DNA from 3 places in the Mycolicibacterium insubricum genome. Region 3 is predicted to be linked to each of the others. Evidence: predicted binding sites of a transcription regulator. Region 3 holds the regulator's gene; each other region holds the start of a gene.
The links. The regulator LexA, encoded in region 3, represses DNA repair genes until DNA is damaged. The targets are predictions, from matches to a motif close to CGAACANNTGTTCG.

Region 1 (7,513 bases), 790 kb from region 3:
AGGCGGCCCGGTTCACCGCCCGCTACGCACCCGGGGTGATCAGTGGCGGCCGCGGGCTGATCCGCTCACTGCTCGCCCCGGTCATGCAGGCCGCCTCGTTCGGCAGCGACGACGTCAGCCCCACGGTGGCCCGCTACGCCGAGACGATGATCCACCGCACCCCGGTACCGACCATGGTCGGTTTCCTGCACGCCCTCGGAGTGCACAATGAGACCGACGGCCTGGTGGCGCTGGCACGCATTGAGGTGCTGATCGCCTGCGGCACCGCCGACGTACTCACCACGCCCGAGCACTCCACCGAAATGGCCGCGGTACTGCCCAAATCGGAGCTGCTGCTGGTCGAAGGCGCCGGGCACCTGGTGCAGCTGGAGCAACCCGAGATCATCAACGAGGCGCTGGAAGAACTGGTGACTCGCGCCACCCCGAACAAGCTGGTGGCGCTGACCCGGCGGCTGCTGCGGGTGCGGGTCCGTGGCTGAGCGCATTGCGGCGGGGTCGGCGTCGCTGCCGACCGCCGAGGACACCCGGGCACTGGGCGAGCGGATCGGTGCGGGCCTGCGCGCCGGCGACGTCGTCGTGCTGGCCGGGCCCCTGGGCGCCGGAAAGACCATGCTCACCAAGGGCATTGCCCGGGCCATGGACGTCGAGGGTCCGATCACCTCACCCACCTATGTGCTGGCCCGGCTGCACCGCGCACGCCGCCCGGGCACACCGGACCTGGTGCACGTCGACGTCTACCGACTGCTGGACACCGGTACCGACCTGCTCGGCGAACTGGATTCGCTGGATCTGGACACCGAACTCGACGACGCCGTCGTGGTGGTGGAGTGGGGCGAGGGGCTGGCCGAGCGGCTCTCCGAGAACCACCTGGACGTCCGGCTGGAGCGCGCCGCGGGCACCGATGTGCGTACCGCGCAGTGGAATTGGGGGAGCGAGTCGTGACCCGGGTGGTGCTGGCGCTGGACACCGCCACCGCGGCCGTCACTGCCGGCCTGGTGCGCGTGGGGCCCGACGGCGCCGAGCTGCTGGCCGAGCGGATCACCGTCGACCCGCGCGCGCACGCCGAGCGGTTGACGCCCAACATCGTTGCGGCACTGGATGACTGTGGACTATCGATGACCGATATCGACGCCGTGGCGGTGGGCTGCGGCCCCGGCCCGTTCACCGGCCTGCGGGTCGGCATGGCGACGGCCGCCGCGCTCGGACACGCCCTCGACGTGCCGGTGCACCCGGTATGCACCCTCGACGCGATCGCGGCCGACGGCGCCGCCGGTGGTGATGAGCTGGTGGTCACCGACGCCCGTCGCCGCGAGGTGTACTGGGCCCGCTACCGCGACGGCGTGCGGGTCGAAGGACCGGCGGTCGCCGCGCCGGCCGACGTGCCCGCAGCGGCGGAGGCGCTGGCCGCTGGCCCGCGCTACCCGTCGTCGCTGCGGCTGGTGGCCGCCGTCGCTGATTTCGGCGCCGATCCCGAGCCGCTGGTTCCGCTGTACCTGCGCCGACCGGACGCCCGCACGCTGGCCGAACGGGGTCTGGCGTGACCGACGTCGTGCTGGACGCGCTGAGAGTCGAGGACGCGCCGCGCTGCGGCGACCTGGAGGCGCTGCTGTTCCCCGGCGACGACCCGTGGCCGGCGCGGGCGTTCGTCGCCGAATTGCACTCCCCACACACCCATTACGTGGCCGCCCGAGCCGACGGCACGTTGGTCGGCTACGCGGGCGCGGCGCGGTTGGGGGCGCGACCGCCGTACGAGTACGAGGTGCACACCATCGGCGTCGACCCGGACTACCAGGGCGCCGGTATCGGGCGCCGGCTGCTGGACGAGCTGCTGGCATTCGCCGCCGACGGGCCGGTGTTCCTGGAGGTGCGCACCGACAACGACGCGGCGATCGCGCTGTATCAGCGGGCCGGCTTCGAGAACGTCGGGCTGCGCAAGCGCTACTACCCGGTGAGCCGGGCCGACGCCTACACCATGCGCAAGGAGTGCCCGTGACCATCGTGCTGGCCATCGAAACCTCCTGCGACGAAACCGGAGTCGGTATCGCCGAACTGCACGAGGACGGCACCGTCGCCCTGCTGGCCGACGAGGTGGCCTCCAGCGTCGCCGAACACACCCGCTACGGCGGGGTGGTGCCCGAGGTCGCTTCTCGCGCGCATCTGGAGGCCCTCGGCCCGACCATGCGCCGGGCGATGGACACCGCGGGGGTCACCCGCCCCGACGCCGTCGCCGTGACCATCGGACCCGGCCTGGCCGGCGCTCTGCTGGTTGGGGTCGCGGCCGCCAAGGCCTATGCGGCGGCCTGGGGAGTGCCGCTCTACGGGGTCAACCACCTCGGCGGCCACCTGGCTGCCGACAGCTATGTGCACGGACCGCTGCCGGAGTCTGTGGCGCTGTTGGTGTCCGGCGGGCACACCCACCTGCTGCACATCCGGTCGCTGGGCGAACCCATCGTGGAACTCGGCAGCACCCTCGACGACGCCGCGGGAGAGGCCTACGACAAGGTGGCTCGCCTGCTGGGGCTGGGCTACCCGGGCGGGCGGGTTCTCGACGATCTCGCCCGCACCGGTGACCCGGAGGCGATCGTGTTCCCGCGCGGGATGACCGGTCCCCGCGACGATCCGTACGCGTTCAGCTTCTCCGGCCTCAAGACGGCCGTCGCCCGGCACCTGGAGGCCCACCCGAATGCGTCGCCGGCCGACGTCGCCGCGGGCTTCCAGGAGGCCGTCGCGGACGTGCTGACCCGCAAGGCCGTCCGCGCGACCACCGACGTCGGCGTCTCAACGCTGCTCATCGGCGGCGGGGTCGCCGCCAACTCCCGGCTGCGAGAGTTGGCCGAGGAGCGTTGCGCGGCAGCCGGTTTAACGCTGCGGGTACCTCCGCCGCGGCTGTGCACCGACAACGGCGGGATGATCGCCGCCTTCGCCGCGCATCTGCTGGCCGCCGGGGCCGTGCCGTCGGCACTGGAGGTGGCCAGCGATCCCGGTATGCCGATCACCATCAGCCAGCTGTACTGAGCAGCTGCAACGAGGGAGCTTCCATGACCGAGCATCTCGCCGACAAGTTGGCCGTCACCGAATTGCTGTACCGGTACGCGGAACTCATCGACGCCGGGGACTTCGACGGGGTGGGGGTCCTGCTCGGGCGGGGCAACTTCATGGGCGTGGCGGGCCCCGCGGCGATCGCCGGGCTGTTCGCCGCGACCACCCGCCGCTACCCGGATGCCAGAAATACACCTCGGACCCGGCACCTGGTGCTCAACCCGATCGTGGATGTCGACGGCGACACCGCCACCGCCCGTTCGACCTTCGTCGTGGTGCAGCGCACCGATACCTTGGCGCTGCAGCCGATCGTCGTCGGCCGGTACCGGGACTCCTTCGCCCGCGACGACGCCGGCTGGTACTTCACCGAACGGCTGGTCGACGTCGAGATGGTCGGTGACGTGTCCCAGCATCTGCTGGGGCTGGAAGGGCTGGACCTTTAGAACGGCGGGGGCTCGTCGTAGCCGGGCGGGGGAGTCCGGTCGGCCTCGGCGACCGCCGCACCCACTCGCGCGTGTTCCAATGCCCGGGCCAGCGCGTTGGACTCCCGTTCCTGCTTGATCCGCCGCGCGCGGGCCTTGCGCCGCGTGGTCTTGCGCACCGGCATCATCACGCCCGCATCCGGGCTCGGCGACTTGCGCCGGCGCCGCGGTGGCGGGGCGGGTCCGGTGCTCGTGTCCCAGTCCGGGAACAGCAGGGCACTGAGCGGCTTGGTGGTGTAGCTGTGACCGGTGGGGGTGGTGATGGTCAAGGTGCCGTCGGGCTCCTGATGGTTGGTCCAGCCGTGCCAGAAAGTTTTCACGAGATGATGCCGACGGCATCGCGGGCCGAGATTCGCCGGGTGGGTGGCTCCCCCGTCGGAGCGGGCGTCGACATGGTCGAGGTCGCATTGATAGGCCGGGCGGTCGCAGCCGGGGTGCCGGCAGGTCATGTCCCGACTGCGGATGAAATCCGCCAGGCCGGCCGAAGGCCGGTACCGGGGTTCCGGTTCGTCCTTGGGCTTGGGGAGGTCCTGGACCCGGGCCCCGTTGGCGATCACCTCGTCGAGAACGGTCGGCGGCAGGACGGTTCCGGGGCGATCCAGCATGATCGCGGCCTTGCGGGACGCCACGGTCTGGGCGACGACGTGAACGTGGATGGTGGCCGCGGGAATCTTGCCGGTCTTGGCCGGGCACTTCGGGTCATCGCAGCGACAGGTCAGGCGATCGGCGCGGGCACTCAGTGCACCGACGGCGTCGGCGCGGCGCTGCCTCAGGGTGCGGGGGTCGTCGTCGCACACGGTGCGAGCCAGGTTGTTCAGTGCGGCGTCGAACAGCACGGCATCGGTAGCGGTCAGCCGCCCCCACACGGTGGCCAGCCCGTTCTCGTCGTTGCGGGGATCGCCGATATTGATCTCCCGGCCCTCATAGCTGCCTTGGGCCCGGTGTACGGCGTCGGGATCGAGTTCGGCGACCGCCGCATCGATCGCCCTCTCCAGCTTCATCTTGGACAGCGCCGGGAATCCGAGGGCGGCCGCGGCCAGCCGGGCATCGATGCTGCGCAGCGCGTCGGCGTCGGTCACCAGAGAGGTGCGCTCGGCGAGCGTGGCCGCGGCGGTGACGTCGAAGGCCCCGGCCAGGAAGGCGGCACCCACCTTCGGAAGCCTGTCGGCCATGGCCAGCCCGATCCGCATCTGGCGCATCGCCCGGCCGTGGCCGACGGTCAGGGCGCACGAGATCTCCGCGGCTGCGGCATCCCAGTCGTCACATCCCCATTCGGGATGCTCCTCCTCGTCGCAGCGCCGGTGGGTGAACTCGGCGATGATGGCGAGCTTGCGGGCCTCGACGGCGTTGGCGGCTCGGTTCGCGGCGGTCATCGCGTCGATCAGGGCGGCGTCGTCCAGGCCGCGGAGCTCGGCCGGATCGGATACCACCACTTCGAACATACTGTCAATATTACGCCCAAAATATGATCTATACCACAAATGGGCGAAAAATTGTTCGATAAAGAACCATTCGGATCGGCTGGCAGCGAAATTGCAGCCCTCCGCCCTTGAGTGCTAGCACTCCCGTGTATAGAGTGCTAGCTGGCAGGCGGACGTCTCCTGTGTCGGCACCCGCGACGACGGCGCGAGGGGTTCGGCCAACTGCCGATACCTGGTAACAACGGTTCGGGCCGCGGCCCGGGCCTCCAACCTCAGAAGTGAAGGGGCTCCACATCGTGGCGAGCGTGAACATCAAGCCGCTGGAGGACAAGATCCTCGTGCAGGCCAACGAGGCCGAGACCACGACCGCGTCCGGTCTGGTCATTCCCGACACCGCCAAGGAGAAGCCGCAGGAAGGCACCGTCGTCGCAGTTGGCCCCGGCCGCTGGAACGAGGACGGCGACGAGCGGATTCCGCTGGACGTGTCGGAGGGCGACGTCGTCATCTACAGCAAGTACGGCGGCACCGAGATCAAGTACAACGGCCAGGAGTACCTGATCCTGTCGGCCCGCGACGTGCTGGCCGTCGTCTCCAAGTAGACAGATCGTGTTCCGCCCCGGAGATCGCTCGTGGATGCGGGCCATCTCCGGGGCGGTCGCGTACCCAGCGAAGTCCGCTATCTAGCGAAAGACTCTGATGAGCAAGCAAATTGAATTCAACGAGACCGCCCGCCGCGCGATGGAGGCCGGTGTCGACAAGCTGGCCGACGCGGTCAAGGTCACCCTGGGCCCGCGCGGCCGCCACGTCGTCCTGGCCAAGGCATGGGGCGGCCCGACCGTCACCAACGACGGCGTGACCATCGCCCGCGAGATCGACCTGGAAGACCCGTTCGAGAACCTGGGCGCCCAGCTGGTCAAGTCCGTCGCCACCAAGACCAACGACGTTGCCGGCGACGGCACCACCACCGCGACGGTGCTGGCACAGGCGCTGGTCAAGGCCGGCCTGCGCAACGTGGCCGCCGGCGCCAACCCGATCGCGCTCGGCGCCGGCATCGCCAAGGCCGCCGACGCCGTGTCGGAGGCACTGCTGGCCGCCGCGATCCCGGTCGACGGCAAGACCGCCATCGCCCAGGTCGCCACCGTGTCCTCGCGCGACGCGGAGGTCGGCGAAATGGTCGGCGAGGCGATGACGAAGGTCGGCAAGGACGGCGTCGTCACCATCGAGGAGTCCTCGACAATGGACACCTACCTCGAGGTCACCGACGGCGTCGGCTTCGACAAGGGCTTCATCTCGGCCTACTTCGTCACCGACTTCGACCTGCAGGAAGCGATCCTGGAAGACGCGCTGGTGCTGCTGCACCGCGACAAGATCAGCTCGCTGCCCGACCTGCTGCCGCTGCTGGAGAAGGTCGCCGAGTCCGGCAAGCCGTTGCTGATCGTCGCCGAGGACGTCGAGGGCGAGGCGCTGTCGACCCTGGTCGTCAACGCAATCCGCAAGACGCTCAAGGCCGTTGCGGTCAAGGCGCCGTTCTTCGGTGACCGACGCAAGGCGTTCCTCGATGATCTGGCCGTCGTCACCGGCGCTCAGGTCGTCAACCCCGATGTGGGGCTGCTGCTGCGCGAGGTCGGCCTCGACGTGCTGGGCACCGCCCGGCGCGTGGTGGTCAGCAAGGACGCCACCGTGATCGTCGACGGCGGCGGTACCGCCGCCGCCATCGACGAGCGTAAGCGCGTGCTGCGCAGCGAGATCGAGGCCAGCGATTCGGACTGGGACCGCGAGAAGCTGCAGGAGCGCCTGGCCAAGCTGGCCGGCGGCGTTGCGGTGATCAAGGTCGGTGCGGCCACCGAGACCGCCCTCAAGGAGCGCAAGCACCGCGTCGAGGACGCCGTCGCCGCCGCCAAGGCCGCGGTCGAGGAGGGCATCATCCCCGGCGGTGGTTCGGCGCTGGTGCACGCCCGCGCCGGGCTGGACGCCCTGCGTTCGTCGCTGTCCGGTGACGAGGCGATCGGCGTCGACGTGTTCGAGGCCGCCATCACCGCGCCGCTGTTCTGGATCGCCAGCAACGCCGGCCTGGACGGTGCCGTGGTGGTCAGCAAGGTTGCCGAAATGCCTGCCGGGCAGGGCTTCAACGCGGCCACGCTGTCCTACGGCGACCTGGTCGCCGACGGCATCATCGACCCGGTGAAGGTGACCCGCAACGCGGTGCTCAACGCCGCGTCGGTGGCCCGGATGATCTTGACCACCGAAACGGCTGTCGTCGAGAAGCCCGTCGAGGAGGACGAGCACGCCGGGCACGGCCACCACGGCCACGCCCACTAAGCAGTAGCCACGGGAACACCCTCGGTCCGCTTGGGCCGGGGGTGTTTTCGATTCTTCACGCGATCGAGACCTGGACGCGCCCCCTTCCGCGCCGGTTCCAGACCCACGGTGGGCAACAATCCGAAGATGCCGGAACCGCGCGGGATATCCCGCCAGGAATTTCTCCGCGGCGCCGTGGGTGCCGCGGGCGCTGTGGCCGCCGGAGCGCTCTTCGGACTGCCCCGAGCGGGCGCCGATCCGAGATCCGACGCC
Region 2 (7,513 bases), 2.0 Mb from region 3:
TTTCGGCGAGCGTCGTCGTGACGATCACGGTGACCGGAAGGCCGTTGTGCTGGCCGAGGTCTCCGGAGGCCAGCATCGCGCGCAATACCGCGAGCAGGGCGTCATGGTTGCGCTGTTTCCAGGTCCGGGCGTCGTTGCGGATCTGGTCCTCGCCCGGCGTGCCGGACACGCAGGGATGTTCGTCGGCCGGGTTGCACATTCCCGGGGCGGCCAGCTTCGCCAGCAAGGGCTCCAGGGTGGCGCGGGCTTCGGGAGTGAGGACTCCGGACAGCTTGCTGGAGCCGTCCCGGCACTGCGGGCCGAGCACCAGACCCCGCTTGTTCTGGCGCTGTCGGTCGGAGAAGTCACCGTCGGGGTCCAAGACGGTGAGCAGCAGATTCGCCAGCCGCCGGAACATCGCCGGGCCGTGTTCGGCGGCCAGTTCGGCGAGCTCGACCTGGGCGTACCCGCGCCACTTGGCCGTCACCGCGGACGGTATCTGCGCGTAGACCTCGCGGGCGATGGCCACATGCTCGGGGCTGATCCGTCCCTCAGCCTGGGCGGCGGCCACCGCCGGCAGCAGCGGCTCCAACGCCGCGCCGTCGAGGGTCATTCGGGGTCCGAGATCGGCGGCGTCGTCCAACCGCCGCTTGGCCGCCGCGCGGGAGATCCGCAGCCGCTCCTCCAGGACCCGTGACAGCGTGGCGGCCCCGAGCTTGCCCGGGTTGCCGTCGGCGGCCAAGCGGGCCAACAACCGGTGGTCCACGGCCGGCTGCTTCCAGGCCAACGTCTCCCTGCGCTCCAGGACGTCCAGCACTTCCTCCGAGGTCAGCGCGTCGAGGGAGCAGTTGGCGAGCTTCTGGTAGGCGGCTTCGGCGTCCGCCAGGGCGGCGAAGATCGCCTCCCGATCGGCGTACGCGTTCCTGTTCATACTTAGAACATTAGTTCGGGCCACCGACAGGAAATCGATCGGAAGGGCCCAAATCGGGGGCCCGATAAATAAGAATTCTATGAGAAAATCTGCAAGCCTCGAGGGGTGCCCCGGGCCAGGACCCGGCGCGCGACTCGCGCTCCGCTCCACCCCAGTCCGACCCGGCAGCATCTCCGGTCCCCGGGCCCCGCCTCCAGCCGCGCTGCCGCGGCTACAGTCGGCCCATGCGCTTCGGAATGTTCATCCCGCAGGGCTGGCGACTGGACCTCGTCGGCATCGACTCGAGCGAGCAGTGGGCGGTGATGAACGGGCTGGCCCGGCGCGCCGACGACGGTGATGCGTGGGATTCGCTGTGGGTCTACGACCACTTCCACACCGTGCCGCTGCCCACCGACGAGGCCACCCACGAAGCGTGGTCGCTGATGTCGGCGTTCGCGGCCGGCACCAGCCGGATCAAGCTGGGCCAGATGTGCACGGCGATGAGCTACCGCAACCCGGTGTACCTGGCCAAAGTGGCCGCCACCGCCGACATCATCTCCGGCGGACGCATCCAGATGGGCATCGGCGCCGGCTGGTACGAACACGAGTGGCGCGCCTACGGTTACGGGTTCCCGCCGGCCCGGGAGCGGCTGGCCCGCCTCGACGAGGGCGTGCAGATCATGCGCGACGCCTGGCGCGACGGTCGGGTCAGTTTCGACGGCCGCCACTACCAGGTCGACGGCGCGATTGTCGCACCGAAACCCCTGCAGGAGAACGGGATTCCTCTGTGGATCGCCGGGGGAGGGGAGAAGGTGACGCTGAAGATCGCCGCCAAATACGCGCAGTACACCAACTTCTCCGGCGACCCCGAACAGTTCGCGCACAAGTCCCGGGTGCTGGCCGGGCACTGCGACGACGTCGGCACCGATTACGACGCGGTCGTGCGGTCGGCCAACATCAACGTGGTGATCGCGGACACCGAGGCCGAGGTTGACGCCCGGTTGGCGCACCTGCGGGGCGTGTACAGCCCGTTGGTCGGTGACGCGGCGACCGAGTCCATGGTCACCGCCATGCGCGGACCCGGCACCGGTACCCCCGAACAGGTCATCGGGCAGCTGGCCCGGCTCAAGGACCTCGGCTGCGAATACCTGATCTGCTACTTCCCCGACGCCGCGCACGATCACCGCGGCCTCGAGCTGTTCGAACGGGCGGTCATCCCCGCGCTGAGCTGAGAAGGAGGGGGTCAGCGCCGCGCGCGGATGGTCCACCAGTCCGAAACACCCGGTGCGGCCAGCGGCCCGGCACCCGGCTGCTGCGACTCCGGGCCCGGCGGCGGAGCCTGCGGTGCGGCTCCCGGTGCCGCCTGCGCGGCCGGGTCGGGGTTTTCCAGTGCCAGCGGCTGCCCGGTCACCGGGTCGGCCTGACCGGTCGCCGCGGTGGCGCCGGGCAGCACGCCGCCGGCGTTGTCCTCCTGCGCCGACGACGGCACCGCCTTGCCGGTGCGCACCCCGCGCACCTGGCTCGACGGCCCGATGCCCTTGACCACGGCGCGGTTGTCCTGCACACCGAGCCGATCACCCGGCATGCCGGTGCCTGAGGCCTCGGGATCGGCGTTGGAGCGGGCCCCGGTGTTGCCGCCGTCGACGAACCGGGACGGCGGCGTCAGCGACCAGATCGACTGGAATCCGTAGGCGCCCGGGTAGTAGCCGATGTAGCCGGGCGGGTTGTAGATCGGTCCGGTCGGGTCACCCGGGACCGACGGGGTGGGGTCGGCGCCGGCTGTCGGGGCGGCCAGCATCCCGATCCCGGCCAGCGCGGCCAGGGCCGCCAGCGGTTTCCTCATACCCATGCGCCTATCGCCTCGAACCGGCGGGTTCGGGCCCGGTGTTCTGGGAACCGGGCTGAATACCGCCTCCGGGCGTCGGGTCCGACGATTCACTGCGGACGGCCGGCTGCTTCGGGGCGCCCGCCGGATCCTCCAGACCGCCCGGTGCGCCGCCGGGCATCGTCGTCGCCGGTTTGACGCCACCGGCGGGATCGGGCGAGCCGACCGCGTCCATCGGGTTGTCGGGGCGGACCCCGGGTGCGTTCCCGGTCCAGGCCCGCCGGGTGGGCTCGACGCCGAGCCGGGAGTTGGGCAGCCCGTATCTGGCCGAATCCAGGTCCGCGTTGGACATCGCCGAGGTGCCGGCGGCGTCCAGCACCCGGCGCGGCCTCAGGTAGAACCCGAGCACCCAGGTGTAGGCGCCCGGCTGGTGGCCGATCCGGCCTGGCATGTTGTGATACGGCAGCCCGTCGTAACCCGGGGGCGGCCCGGGCGACGGGTCGGCGGCTGCGGCCGGCGCGGGGACGACGAGTAGTCCGGCGGCCAGCAGGGCGATCACGGCCCCGCGGGGTGGCGGTGTCATCGCCGCTCAGATCTTGATCGGGTCGCCGTAGGTGGCGTACGACGAATGTGCGTTCGCCGTCGACACCCGCAGGTAGGCGTACGAGCGGATAGTCACGTCACCGCCGCAAGCGTCGGCCTTGACGTGCAGGTTCGTGATCGCCAGGGTGGCGTGTCCGGACGGCGACAGGGTCATGTTGGACATCGGCAGGTCGACGATCACGCCCGGCTCCAGAACCGTCTGCGCGTAGCCGGTGGCACCGCCGCCCACCGCTCCGCCGGGCAGCGCCCCCAGGGTGTCGCTGGCGGCGACACCGCCGGAGACCGCGCCGCCGAACTGCAAGCCGGCGGACACGTCGGACTGGCAGCCCAGCTGGTAGCCGGTGATGAACAGGCTGTCCAGGATTGGGCCCGGGTCCGACACCGAGGTGGAGGCGACCAGCGTCACGAACGCCTCCCGGGAGTTCTGCGCTTCGGCGAGATTGGGGACCGCGTTGACCACCTCGTTGTTGATCCCGATGTGGATGTTCAGCCCGTCGGGCGTCACCTCGTCGAGCGCCGTGGGCGCCATCTGCACATCCTGCGCTCGAGCGTCCGGCGCCGGGGCCAGCGTCACGGCGCACAGGGCGGCCGCGGCGCAGGCCGCCACCAGGGGTCGGGGGAGTCGTGCGGCCATCGGGACCTCCGGGTTGCAATCAAATCGTTATCGGCGCGGCCCATTGAGCTCGGAGGGGCTGAACGCGATCCCGAATCCGGATGAACGGAAGTTGAACGCGGCACAGGATTGAGGCTGTCCGCCATCGCCGATGGCGGCTGTCCGCCATAGACAGACCCGGACCGGGACGCACTTCCGCGGCGCAGAAGGTGCGATGGATTCGGGAGGGTGGTCCCGTCAGATGGCCGGCCCCAGTAGATCGTCGGCGTCGCGGATGATGTACCCGTAGCCCTGCTCGGCGAGGAACCGCTGCCGGTGCGCGGCGTACTCGGCGTCCAGCGAGTCCCGGGCGACCACGCTGTAGAAGATCGCCCCGCCGCCGTCGTGCTTGGGCCGCAGCAACCGGCCCAGCCGCTGGGCCTCCTCCTGCCGCGAACCGAACGTGCCCGACACCTGCACCGCCACCGAGGCCTCCGGCAGGTCGATGGAGAAGTTGGCCACCTTGGACACCACCAGCGTCTTGATCTCACCGGCCCGGAACGCGTCGAACAGCTTCTCCCGCTCGGCATTTCGGGTCGATCCCTGGATCACCGGCGCATCCAGCTCGGCGCCGAGCTCGTCGAGCTGGTCCAGGTAGGCGCCGATCACCAGCGTCGGTTCGTCCGGATGCCGCTCCAGGATGGAGCGCACCACCGCGATCTTGGTGTGCGCCGTCGCGCACAGTTTGTAGCGCTCCTCGGGCTCGGCGGTCGCATAGGTCATCCGCTCGTTCTCGGTCATGGTGACCCGCACCTCGACGCACTCGGCCGGCGCGATCCAGCCCTGGGCCTCGATGTCCTTCCACGGCGCGTCGTAACGCTTGGGCCCGATCAGCGAGAACACGTCGCCCTCGCGGCCGTCCTCGCGGATCAGCGTCGCCGTCAGGCCCAGGCGCCGCCGGGACTGCAGATCGGCGGTCATCCGGAACACCGGAGCGGGCAGCAGATGCACCTCGTCGTAGATGATCAGGCCCCAGTCGCGGGAGTCGAAGAGCTCCAGATGCTTGTATTCGCCCTTGGTGCGACGGGTGATCACCTGGTACGTCGCGATGGTGACCGGCCGGATCTCCTTGCGCTCGCCGGAGTACTCGCCGATTTCGGCTTCGGTCAGTGACGTCCGCGCGATCAGTTCCCGCTTCCACTGCCGGCCCGCCACGGTGTTGGTGACCAGGATCAGCGTCGTCGCCCCGGCGGTGGCCATCGCCGCCGCGCCGACGATGGTCTTGCCCGCCCCGCACGGCAGCACCACCACCCCGGAACCGCCCGCCCAGAACGAGTCGGCGGCCATCTGCTGGTAGTCGCGCAGCTCCCAGCCGTCCTGGTCTAGTTCGATGGGGTGCTTCTCGCCGTCGACGTAGCCGGCCAGATCCTCGGCGGGCCAACCGATCTTGAGCAGCATCTGCTTGACTCGGCCGCGTTCGGACGGGTGCACGATCACCGTGTCGTCGTCGATGCGGGCACCGAGCATCGGGGCGATCTTCTTGTTGCGCAGCACCTCCTCGAGGACCGCGCGATCCAGGCTGACCAGGCACAGCCCGTGCGCCGGGTGCTTGACCAGCTGCAGCCGGCCGTATCGGGCCATGGTGTCGACGATGTCGACCAGCAGCGGCTGCGGCACCGCGTAGCGGGAGAAACTCACCAGCGCGTCCACCACCTGCTCGGCGTCGTGGCCGGCGGCGCGGGCGTTCCACAGCGCCAGCGGGGTGATCCGGTAGGTGTGCACGTGCTCGGGAGCGCGTTCCAGTTCGGCGAACGGCGCGATCGCCGCCCGTGCCGCACCGGCGAGCTCGTGGTCGACCTCCAACAACACAGTCTTGTCGGATTGCACGATGAGCGGTCCGTCGGTCATGACCCCATTATCCGTTGGGGTCCGACAACACCGACGTGATGCGGTGCACGGCGAACTCCCGGACCCGCCCCGACGCCTGGTCAAAGGCGTTGAGCAGCCCGCCGCGCACGCTGATCGGCTCCACCACCCGCCGGGTCGCCATCCCCGCGGCGTCCAGGTAGCCGATCAGCACCTCGGAGCGTTCGATCGCCGCGCGCAGCAGCGCCATGGTGGCCTGGGTGGCGTCGAGGTTCTCCCCCTCGGGGGTGGCGTCCATCCGGCGCAGCACCGACACCAGGGCCGCCAGCCCGTCGGGGTCCGGCGGCGTCAGTGGCGAGCGCTGCGACCACCGCCGGGTCTGCGCGGCGACCCGGGCGCCGCGGGCCGCCAGATCCACCACCGCCCCCGAGGCGTCCTCGGCGGCCGGGGCGAATCCGGCGTCGCGCAGCGCCGCCAGCAGCTCGCCGATCGGGGCCAGCGAGATCGCCACCGTCGGTGCCAGCAGCCGGGGCTCGAGGCTGCGCAGCGCCGGACTGGCGACGGCCTGAGCCAGCAGCGCGGGGTCCTCGCACCGGACGAACGACGACCCCAGCCCGACCCGCAGCCGCCCGTGCCGGCGGGCCACGTCGTCGATCAGGTAGGTCAGGCCCTGGGGGACGGGGGTTTTGGTGTGCCCGGCGAAGAAGGCGTGCAGCTCGCCGGCGCTGCGCCCGGAGTCCAGCGCCCGGCGCACTGTCGCCTCGGTGACCCGGAACACCGACGCCGCACCCGCGGACTCCCGGTCGGCGACGGCGGCCAGTTCGACGGCCAGGTCGCGGGCCGGCGGCCCGGGTACGACGACCGTCAGGTCGGCCTGCAGTAGGAAATGGTCGACGGGGGTCGGCAGCGCCTCGGTCATCGCGGCGACGGCCGCGTCCTCACCGGAGTCCAGCAGGGCGCGTCCCGGGCTGCTCAGCGCGCCGTGCGCGACGACGCCGAGGGCGTGTGCCTCGTCCAGCAGATCGCCGACCGGCTCGGGCTGCAGCCGCGCCGCCCAGCGCGGCCGCGCCCAGATCAGCGCCGCCGACACCGTCGCCGCGTCGGTGCCGGTGCCCGGCGGCAACCCGGCCAGCGTTTTGAGCAGCAACCGGCGGTCCAACGGCGCGGCGGCCGAATGCAGCGGATAGGACAGCGCGCCGAGCGGTTTCCCGTCGGGACCGCGCCGGCCGATCAGGCTCGGCCGGGACGCCAGCGTCAGCCAGGCTCCGGCGAGCTGGGCCCACTGCGCGGCGGCCGGGGCGTCCAGGAACCGGTCGGCGGCGGCCGTCGGCGCCCAGAACGGCGGTGAGCCGGATTCCGGCTCCGGATCGGGCATGCCGTCGGCGATCAGCCCGGCGGCGGCCGCGATCTCCAGGATCAGCGCCAGCCGGGCCTCGGTGACCTCGGCGGTCTTGGCCAGCCTTCGTACATCCCGCACACCCAGGCCGCCGCTGCGCAACTGCGGCACCGGGGTGGCACCCAGCAGCGCCAGCACCGACTCCGTCTCGCGCAGCAGGTCCAGGATGGCGACCGCGGCGGCGCCGTCGACGTCGGCGACCGCGCCCCGGCGCACCGCGGGGTCCGGCGGCGCCAGCAGCACCGGGTCGGGGGTGTGACCGCGCAGCAGCTGCCCGACGCGCCGGGGCAGCAGCACCGTCTCGTCGTCGAGGCGCAGCAGCAGGCCGGTGGCCAGCAGACG
Region 3 (7,513 bases):
GCGGCTGGCGGATCAACGGCCAGAAGGTGTGGACGTCGTTGGCCGAGCGCGCCGACTTCGGGGCACTGCTGGCCCGCACCGACCCGGACGTACCGAAACACAAGGGCATCAGTTACTTCCTGCTCGACATGAGCACGCCCGGCATCACCGTCCGCCCGCTGCGCACCGCCGGTGGACCCGCCCACTTCAACGAGGTCTTCCTCGACGACGTGTTCGTGCCCGACGACGCCCTGGTGGGCAGCCCGGGCGACGGCTGGACGCTGGCGATCGCCACCATGGCCAACGAGCGGGCCGCGATCAGCGGCTACATCAACGACGACCGCGAATCGGTGCTGCGCACACTGGTCGCAGCGCGTCCGGATCCCGACGGCCGCCGGGCCCTGGGCGACGTACGCGCCGCCACCAACGCCATCCACGCGCTGAACCTGCGGGAGACCCTGAGCCGGCTCTCCGGGCACGGACCGGGCACCGCCACCAGTGTCGCCAAGGTCGCCACCGGCCGCGTGCTGCGCCGGATCGGCACGGCCGCACTGGAACTCGCCGGTCCGGCGGCGCTCGTCGACGCCCCCGGGGACACCGCCGTCGCGCACCTGTTCCAGTTGCCGGCCGAGTTGATCGGCGGCGGCACCATGGAGATCCAGCTGAACATCATCGCCACGATGATTCTCGGCCTGCCGCGGTCATGAACGCACCTCCGCCGACGGTCGACCCGCACGACGGTCTGCCCGGCTACAAGAGGGCCCGCCGGGACCAGATCGTCGCCGCCGCGATGGCGGCGCTCAAAGAGCACGACTACGACCAGATCCAGATGCGTGACGTCGCCGACCGCGCCGACGTCGCACTGGGCACCCTGTACCGGTACTTCAGCTCCAAGGAGCATGTTTACGCCGCGGTGCTCACCGCGTGGGCCAAACCGGTGCTGACCGCCCCCGAGCCGACCGGCGACGCCGAGCAGCGGGTGCGCGACAAGGTTCGCGGCATCATCGCCAGCTTTGAGCGACGCCCGGCGTTCTTCAAGGTGTGCATGCTGCTGCAGAACAGCACCGACCACAACGCCGCGCAGCTGATGGCCGCGTTCGCCGACATCGCCTGCGACACCCTGGCCGCGGACTTCGCCGCGCTCGGACCGCAGGGCGCCGCCGACGCCGCCATCATGCTGTGGGGGATCGTCAACACCATGCTGTCGGCCGCACTGCTGCGTGGCTACCCGATGGCTGATGCCTACCGGGTCGCCGACGCGTTCATCGATCTGGTGGCGCCGCAACTGGCCGGCAGCACTTCGTAACGCCCGCCCGGACGAGGGCTGCGTCACAACCCGTCGGTCAACCAACCGGACGGTTGGGGTAAATTCGGCGCCAATATTTCGGACCCACTTCCCGGAGGCAATCCATGGGCAATGTCATCAAGTACGACCGCACGCTGTTCGAGCCGGAGCACGAGCTGTTCCGCGAATCGTTCCGCGGGTTCCTGGACAAGCACGTCGCGCCGTTCCACGACGAGTGGGAGAAGAACAAGATCGTCGACCGCAACGTCTGGATCGAGGCCGGCAAACAGGGCTTCCTGGGCATGGCGGTGCCCGAGGAGTACGGCGGCGGCGGCAACGGCGACTTCCGCTACAACGTCGTGATGGGCGAAGAGACCGTCGCCGGCCGCTACAGCGGCCTCGGCTTCATGCTGCACAACGACGTCGTGCTGCCCTACCTGCTGCGGCTGGCCACCGAGGAGCAGAAGCAGCGTTGGCTGCCGGGCTTCTGCACCGGCGAGATCATCACCGCCATCGCGATGACCGAGCCCGGCACCGGCTCGGATCTGCAGGGCATCAAGACCCGTGCGGTCCGCGACGGCGACCACTACATCCTCAACGGCTCCAAGACGTTCATCACCAACGGGATCCTCTCCGACCTGGTGATCGTGGCCGCGCAGACCGACCCGGAAAAGGGTGCGATGGGCTTCTCGCTGTTCGTCGTCGAGCGCGGCATGGAGGGCTTCGAGCGTGGCCGTCACCTCGACAAGATGGGTCTGGACGCCCAGGACACCGCCGAACTGTCCTTCACCAACGTCCGGGTGCCCGCCGAGAACCTGCTCGGCGAGGAGAACATGGGCTTCCTCTACCTGGTGCAGAACCTGCCGCAGGAGCGCATCTCGATCGCCGTCATCGCCGCCGCCGCGATGGAGGCCGTGCTGGAGGAGACCCTGCAGTACACCAAGGACCGCAAAGCCTTCGGCAAGCCGATCGGCAGCTTCCAGAACAGCCGGTTCCTGCTGGCCGAGCTGGCCACCGAGGCCACCGCGGTGCGCGTGGTGATCGACGAATTCCTCAAGCTCCACCTGGAGGAGAAGCTGACCGTCGAGCAGGCCGCGATGGCCAAGTGGTGGTCCACCGAGAACCAGGTGAAGCTGATCGACCGCTGCCTGCAGCTGCACGGCGGCTACGGCTACATGCGGGAATACTCGGTGGCGCGGGCCTACCTCGACGCCCGGGTGCAGACCATCTACGGCGGCACCACCGAGATCATGAAGGAAATCATCGGGCGCAGCCTCGGCGTCTGAGCCCGATCGGTGAACGCGGGCCCCGGCGGTTTGCCGGGGCCCGCGTCTCGTCGAGCAGGCATATCCCCAGCAAATACCGATGCGAAACGGGTCGCAGCTGCGGCACTTTCCGGTCTCAGATCGGTAATGTCCGGGTCGACGACGACAAACAGTCTCCGGAAATCGCTATCGTCGCGGGGTTGAGGAACACGACGGTGGATCGCCCGGAAGCGGTGAGTGGTGCATGACCAGGCAACGAAAACCAATCAGCCGCGTGCTGAGGCTCGCAGTGCCGGCGTGGTTTGCCGTCGTTGCCATGGCGGCGTTTCTGGTGGCCGCGCCGGCCTCCGCGACCCCGGAAAGCGATGCCGACGCGGCGATCACCGCGGCCTGGGAGGCCGCCGGCGGAGTCGACTCACCCCTGGGTGACAAGGACGGCGGGGTGTACGCCGCCGGATCCGGTTTCGTGCAGAACTTCCACAACGACGGTGCCATCTACTTCACCCCGGAGACCGGCGCGCACATCATGTACGGCCGGATCCTGGACCGCTACCGCGAGCTCGGCGGCCCGGTCGACAGCGACCTGGGCTTCCCGACGGTCGACGAGGGCGTCGGCCGCGTCAGCGCGGACAGCCGCAGCAGTGAGTTCTCCGCCGCCGATCACCCGGTGATGTTCTGGACCCCGGACACCGACGCCTGGGTGGTGCGCGGCGCCATCAACGCCGCCTGGGACCACCTCGGCGGATCCGCGGGGGTCATGGGCGTCCCGACGGCCGACGAAAGCTACAACGGTTCGGTCATCACCCAGTCGTTCAGCGGCGGCACCATCGCCTACGACACCGCGACCGGCGCATTCACCGAACCCGCCGATCACCTCGGCGAACTGGCCGGTCTGCCGATCCCCGGTGACGCGAGCTCCGCCATCAACACCGCGTGGCGGATCGCCGGCGGCAAGGGCGGACCGCTCGGAGCCCGCGAGGGAGACCCGGCCGCCGTCGGCGACGCCGGGACCGTGCAGAACTTCGCCGGCGGCAAGATCTTCTACACCGCCGACACCGGCGCCCACGCCCTGACCGGGCCGATCCTGGAGCGCTACGAATCGGCCGGCGGCCCCACCGGTGAACTCGGTTTCCCGACCAGCGGCGTGGTCGACGGCGGCGTGCCCGACGGCACCCAGGCCAGCTTCGCCGCGGCCGAACACCCGGTCATCTTCGCCACCCCCGACCACGGCGCCATCGTCGTCAACGGCCCGGTGAAGGCGGCCTGGGACAAGCTGGGCGGGGCCACCGGCCCGCTCGGGGTCCCCGTCGCCGAGCACGATATCGACCGCGACGTGATGACCCAGAAGTTCAGCGGCGGTGAGCTCACCTTCAACGCGACGGACCGCAAGTTCAGCGTCACCCCGGATGCGCTCGCGGGCCAGCTGGAAGGGGTCGAGGTCGCCAACACGGCGCTGCCGACCACCCCCGCGCCGCCGAGCGTCGCCGCCAAGAAGGGCACCGGGGCCGGTTGGTCCTGGCTGTGGTGGCTGCTGCCGGCGGCCGCGCTGGTGCTGATCCTGCTGCTGGTCTGGCAGGCCGCCCGTCGTCGCAAGAAGGCGCCGGCGGTGGTTGCCGGTGACGACGCGGACGCCGAGTACCTGCGCCAGGGCTACGGTCGCGGTCAGGACTACGACCGCCAGGGTGACTACGACCGCCCCGATGCCTACGACTACGACGAGCCGGAGTACCACGAGGCCGGCTATCGCACGGACGACCAGGACGGTCACTACGACGAACCCGGATACGACTCGCACTCCGGCTGGCGTGAGGACGACCTGGGCGCACCGGCACCGAGTTGGGAGGACGAGAACTCCGGTACCACCGAGGTGGTCATCCACGACGAACTGTTCACCCACCAGGGCTCCCACGCCCGGCGGGGGGAGGACGTCGACGACCAGGACGCCGTCGACACCGCGCCGACGCGCTACGGATTCAGCGAGGACATCGTCGTCGACGAGACGCCCTCGGGACGGCACGCGGTAGCCGAGTCGGCATCTTCGTCGCTGCTCCCGCCGCTGCCGGACTGGGGCGACAAGTACGGCCAGTTCGAGGACTACTCGTCGGGCTACCGTGAGCCCGCGCCCGGCGCCGACTACTCGTCCGGTCCCGCGGCCTACGCCGCCGAACCGGCGGCGCCGGAACGGGTTGCCGAACCCGTCGAGGAAGCGCCCGAGCCCGCTGCGCATGGCGATTCGGCCTATCCGGCGATCCATCTTCCGCTGGACGACCCGAACCAGGCACCTCCGGGGTTCCCGATAAAGGCGTGCATGCGCTCGGGCAACTACCACTTGCCCGGCGGCGCGTACTACGAGGAGACCGTCGCCGACATCTGGTTCGCCGACGAGGAGCACGCACAGGCCAACGGTTTCCACCGGGCCGACTGACGCAGTCGGCCCGGCTGGGTTGGGGTGCCTAGATCCGGCGGATTACCGTCACCCCTTTTTCCGCGGGGCCAACGGCCCGGCTGGGTTGGGGTGCCTAGATCCGGCGGATTACCGTCACGACCTTGCCGAGGATGACGGCGTCGTTGCCCGGGATCGGGTCGAAAGCCGGGTTGTGCGGCATCAGCCACACCTGGCCGGCGGTGCGTTTGAAGGTCTTGACCGTCGCCTCGCCGTCGAGCATCGCGGCGACGATATCGCCGTTGTCGGCGACGTTCTGCTGACGCACCACGACCCAGTCGCCGTCGCAGATCGCCGCGTCGATCATCGATTCGCCGACCACCTTCAGCAGGAATAGGGTTCCCTCGCCGACGAGTTCCCGCGGCAGCGGGAAGACCTCCTCGACGGCCTCTTCGGCCAGGATCGGTCCGCCGGCCGCGATCCGGCCGAGCACCGGGACGTAGGTGGGAACGGGTAGCGCATCGGAACCGGCGACCTCGGTGGTCGCGGCGTTCGGGCCGGAGTCGGCCGACTCGATGGTGACCGCGCGCGGCCGGTTGGCATCGCGGTGCAGATAGCCCTTGCGTTCCAGGGCGCGCAGCTGATGGGCCACCGACGAGGTGGAGGTGAGCCCGACGGCGTCGCCGATCTCACGGATGCTCGGCGGGTAGCCCCGAGTGGCCACTGATTCGCGGATGACCGTCAGGATGGCGCCCTGCCGCTTGGTGAGGTCCGCGCCGGCCCCGGTTTCAGTGCTATCGACCATGTAGGCGAATATAGTCCGCCCTCGCACATTTATCAAACATCTGTTCGAGCGCGTGTCTCCGCCTTGGCTAATACCATACCCCGTATGGTATTTATGGAAGGATCGTCGAGCCGAGACTGAGGAGACCGCGATGTTGGCGCTGCTGAAAAGGAGCTGGGTGGCGATCGTCGTGCTGATCGCCGTCGCCCTCGGTGCGGCGGGCGTGATCCAGTTGCGCGCGAAGTTCGGTTCCGACGAGATTTTCGCCGCGTCCGACCATCGACCGGAGACGATCGTGCCGTTCAATCCCAAGCAGGTCACCTACGAGCTGTTCGGGCCGGCGACGGCCAGCGGCAAGGTGAGTTTCCTCAACGCCGAGGCCAAGCCGCAGGAGGCCGTCTTCACCGGCCTGCCGTGGACACACAGCTTCTCCACCACCATTCCCGCCGTCGTCGCCAATCTGGTCGCCCAGGGCGACAGCGACACCCTCGGCTGCCGGATCACCGTCAACGGCGCCGTCAAGGACGAGCAGCAGGCCTCGGGCTCCTCGGCGCAGGCGTTCTGCCTGGTGAAGGCAGCATGAGCAGCGCAGGCGGTAGTCCGCGCCCCGCGTTCCCGCGATTCGTCCGGGCCTTCGCCGTCCCGATCATCGTGATCTGGGTCGCGCTGACGGCCGCGGTCAACCTGCTGGTCCCGCCGATCGAGTCGGTCGCCCGCGACCACGCGGTGTCGATGTCGCCGGCCGACGCGCCGTCGGTCATCGCCGCCAAGCGCATCGGCGCCAAGTTCGAGGAGTCCGACTCCGACAGCATGGTGATGGTGGTCCTGGAGGGCGACGAGCCGCTCGGCGCCGCGGCACACCGCTACTACGACGGCCTGGTCACCGCACTGGAGGCGGACACCGACCACGTCCAGCACGTGCAGAACCTCTGGGGCGACCTGATCACCGCCGCCGGCAACCAGAGCAGCGACGGCCACGCCGCGTACGTGCAGATCAACGTTGCCGGCAATCAGGGCAGCACCGAGGGGATCGCGTCGGTCGACGCGGTCCGGCACATCGTCGAACAGAACCCGCCGCCGGACGGCATCCGGGCCTATGTCACCGGGCCCGCGGCACTGATCGCGGACATGAACGAGGCCGCCGACAAATCCATGCTCATGATGATGGGCGTCACCGGCCTCGTCATCATCCTGATGCTGGCGGTGGTCTACCGCAGCGTGTCCACGGTGTTGCTCATCCTGGCCATGGTCGGTGTGTCGATGGGCACCGCGCGCGGGGTCGTCGCCCTGCTCGGCGACCACCACCTGCTGGGATTCTCCACGTTCGTCGTCGCCCTGCTGTCGTCGCTGGCCATCGCCTTGAGCACCGACTACGGGATCTTCCTGATCGGCCGGTACCAGGAGGCCAGGCAGAACGGCGAGGACCCGGAAACCGCGTACTACACCATGTTCACCGGCACCTATCACGTCGTGCTGGGCTCCGGGCTCACCATCGCCGGCGCGACGTTCTGTCTGCACTTCGCCCGGCTGGACTACTTCAAGACCCTCGGCATCCCGTCGGCGCTGGGTCTGCTGGTGGTGATCGCGGCCGCGCTGACCGCTTCACCGGCCATCGTCGCGGTGGCCACCAGATTCGGCCTGCTGGAACCGAAACGGGCGATCAAGACCCGCGGCTGGCGGCGGATCGGCACCGCAGCGGTCCGTTGGCCGCTGCCGGTGACCGTGGCCAGCATCCTGATCGCACTCGTCGGCCTGATCATCCTGCCGACCATGAAGATCAGCTTCAACGACCGCTACTACATCCCACAGGATCTGCC

Region 1: a site for LexA is predicted at 5,008-5,021, ahead of G6N16_RS07300 (HNH endonuclease signature motif containing protein). Genes of this name have one in related genera too.
Region 2: a site for LexA is predicted at 915-928, ahead of G6N16_RS20290 (HNH endonuclease signature motif containing protein). Genes of this name have one in related genera too.

The regions. Positions count from the first base shown of each region.
Region 1 is NZ_AP022618.1:1,514,405-1,521,917, forward strand. It holds gene G6N16_RS07270 (alpha/beta fold hydrolase) at 1-479, shown strand, start outside; gene tsaE (tRNA (adenosine(37)-N6)-threonylcarbamoyltransferase complex ATPase subunit type 1 TsaE) at 472-942, shown strand; gene tsaB (tRNA (adenosine(37)-N6)-threonylcarbamoyltransferase complex dimerization subunit type 1 TsaB) at 939-1,541, shown strand; gene rimI (ribosomal protein S18-alanine N-acetyltransferase) at 1,538-1,993, shown strand; gene tsaD (tRNA (adenosine(37)-N6)-threonylcarbamoyltransferase complex transferase subunit TsaD) at 1,990-3,015, shown strand; gene G6N16_RS07295 (nuclear transport factor 2 family protein) at 3,039-3,482, shown strand; gene G6N16_RS07300 (HNH endonuclease signature motif containing protein) at 3,479-4,963, opposite strand; gene groES (co-chaperone GroES) at 5,239-5,541, shown strand; gene groL (chaperonin GroEL) at 5,639-7,261, shown strand; gene G6N16_RS07315 (FAD-binding oxidoreductase) at 7,388-7,513, shown strand, end outside.
Region 2 is NZ_AP022618.1:4,311,076-4,318,588, reverse strand. It holds gene G6N16_RS20290 (HNH endonuclease signature motif containing protein) at 1-910, opposite strand, end outside; gene G6N16_RS20285 (LLM class F420-dependent oxidoreductase) at 1,135-2,121, shown strand; gene G6N16_RS20280 (hypothetical protein) at 2,133-2,732, opposite strand; gene G6N16_RS20275 (hypothetical protein) at 2,743-3,297, opposite strand; gene G6N16_RS20270 (MspA family porin) at 3,304-3,951, opposite strand; gene G6N16_RS20265 (DNA repair helicase XPB) at 4,168-5,817, opposite strand; gene G6N16_RS20260 (helicase-associated domain-containing protein) at 5,825-7,513, opposite strand, start outside.
Region 3 is NZ_AP022618.1:2,309,028-2,316,540, forward strand. It holds gene G6N16_RS11060 (acyl-CoA dehydrogenase family protein) at 1-686, shown strand, start outside; gene G6N16_RS11065 (TetR/AcrR family transcriptional regulator) at 683-1,285, shown strand; gene G6N16_RS11070 (acyl-CoA dehydrogenase family protein) at 1,390-2,550, shown strand; gene G6N16_RS11075 (LGFP repeat-containing protein) at 2,804-4,954, shown strand; gene lexA (transcriptional repressor LexA) at 5,049-5,717, opposite strand; gene G6N16_RS11085 (MmpS family transport accessory protein) at 5,848-6,279, shown strand; gene G6N16_RS11090 (MMPL/RND family transporter) at 6,276-7,513, shown strand, end outside.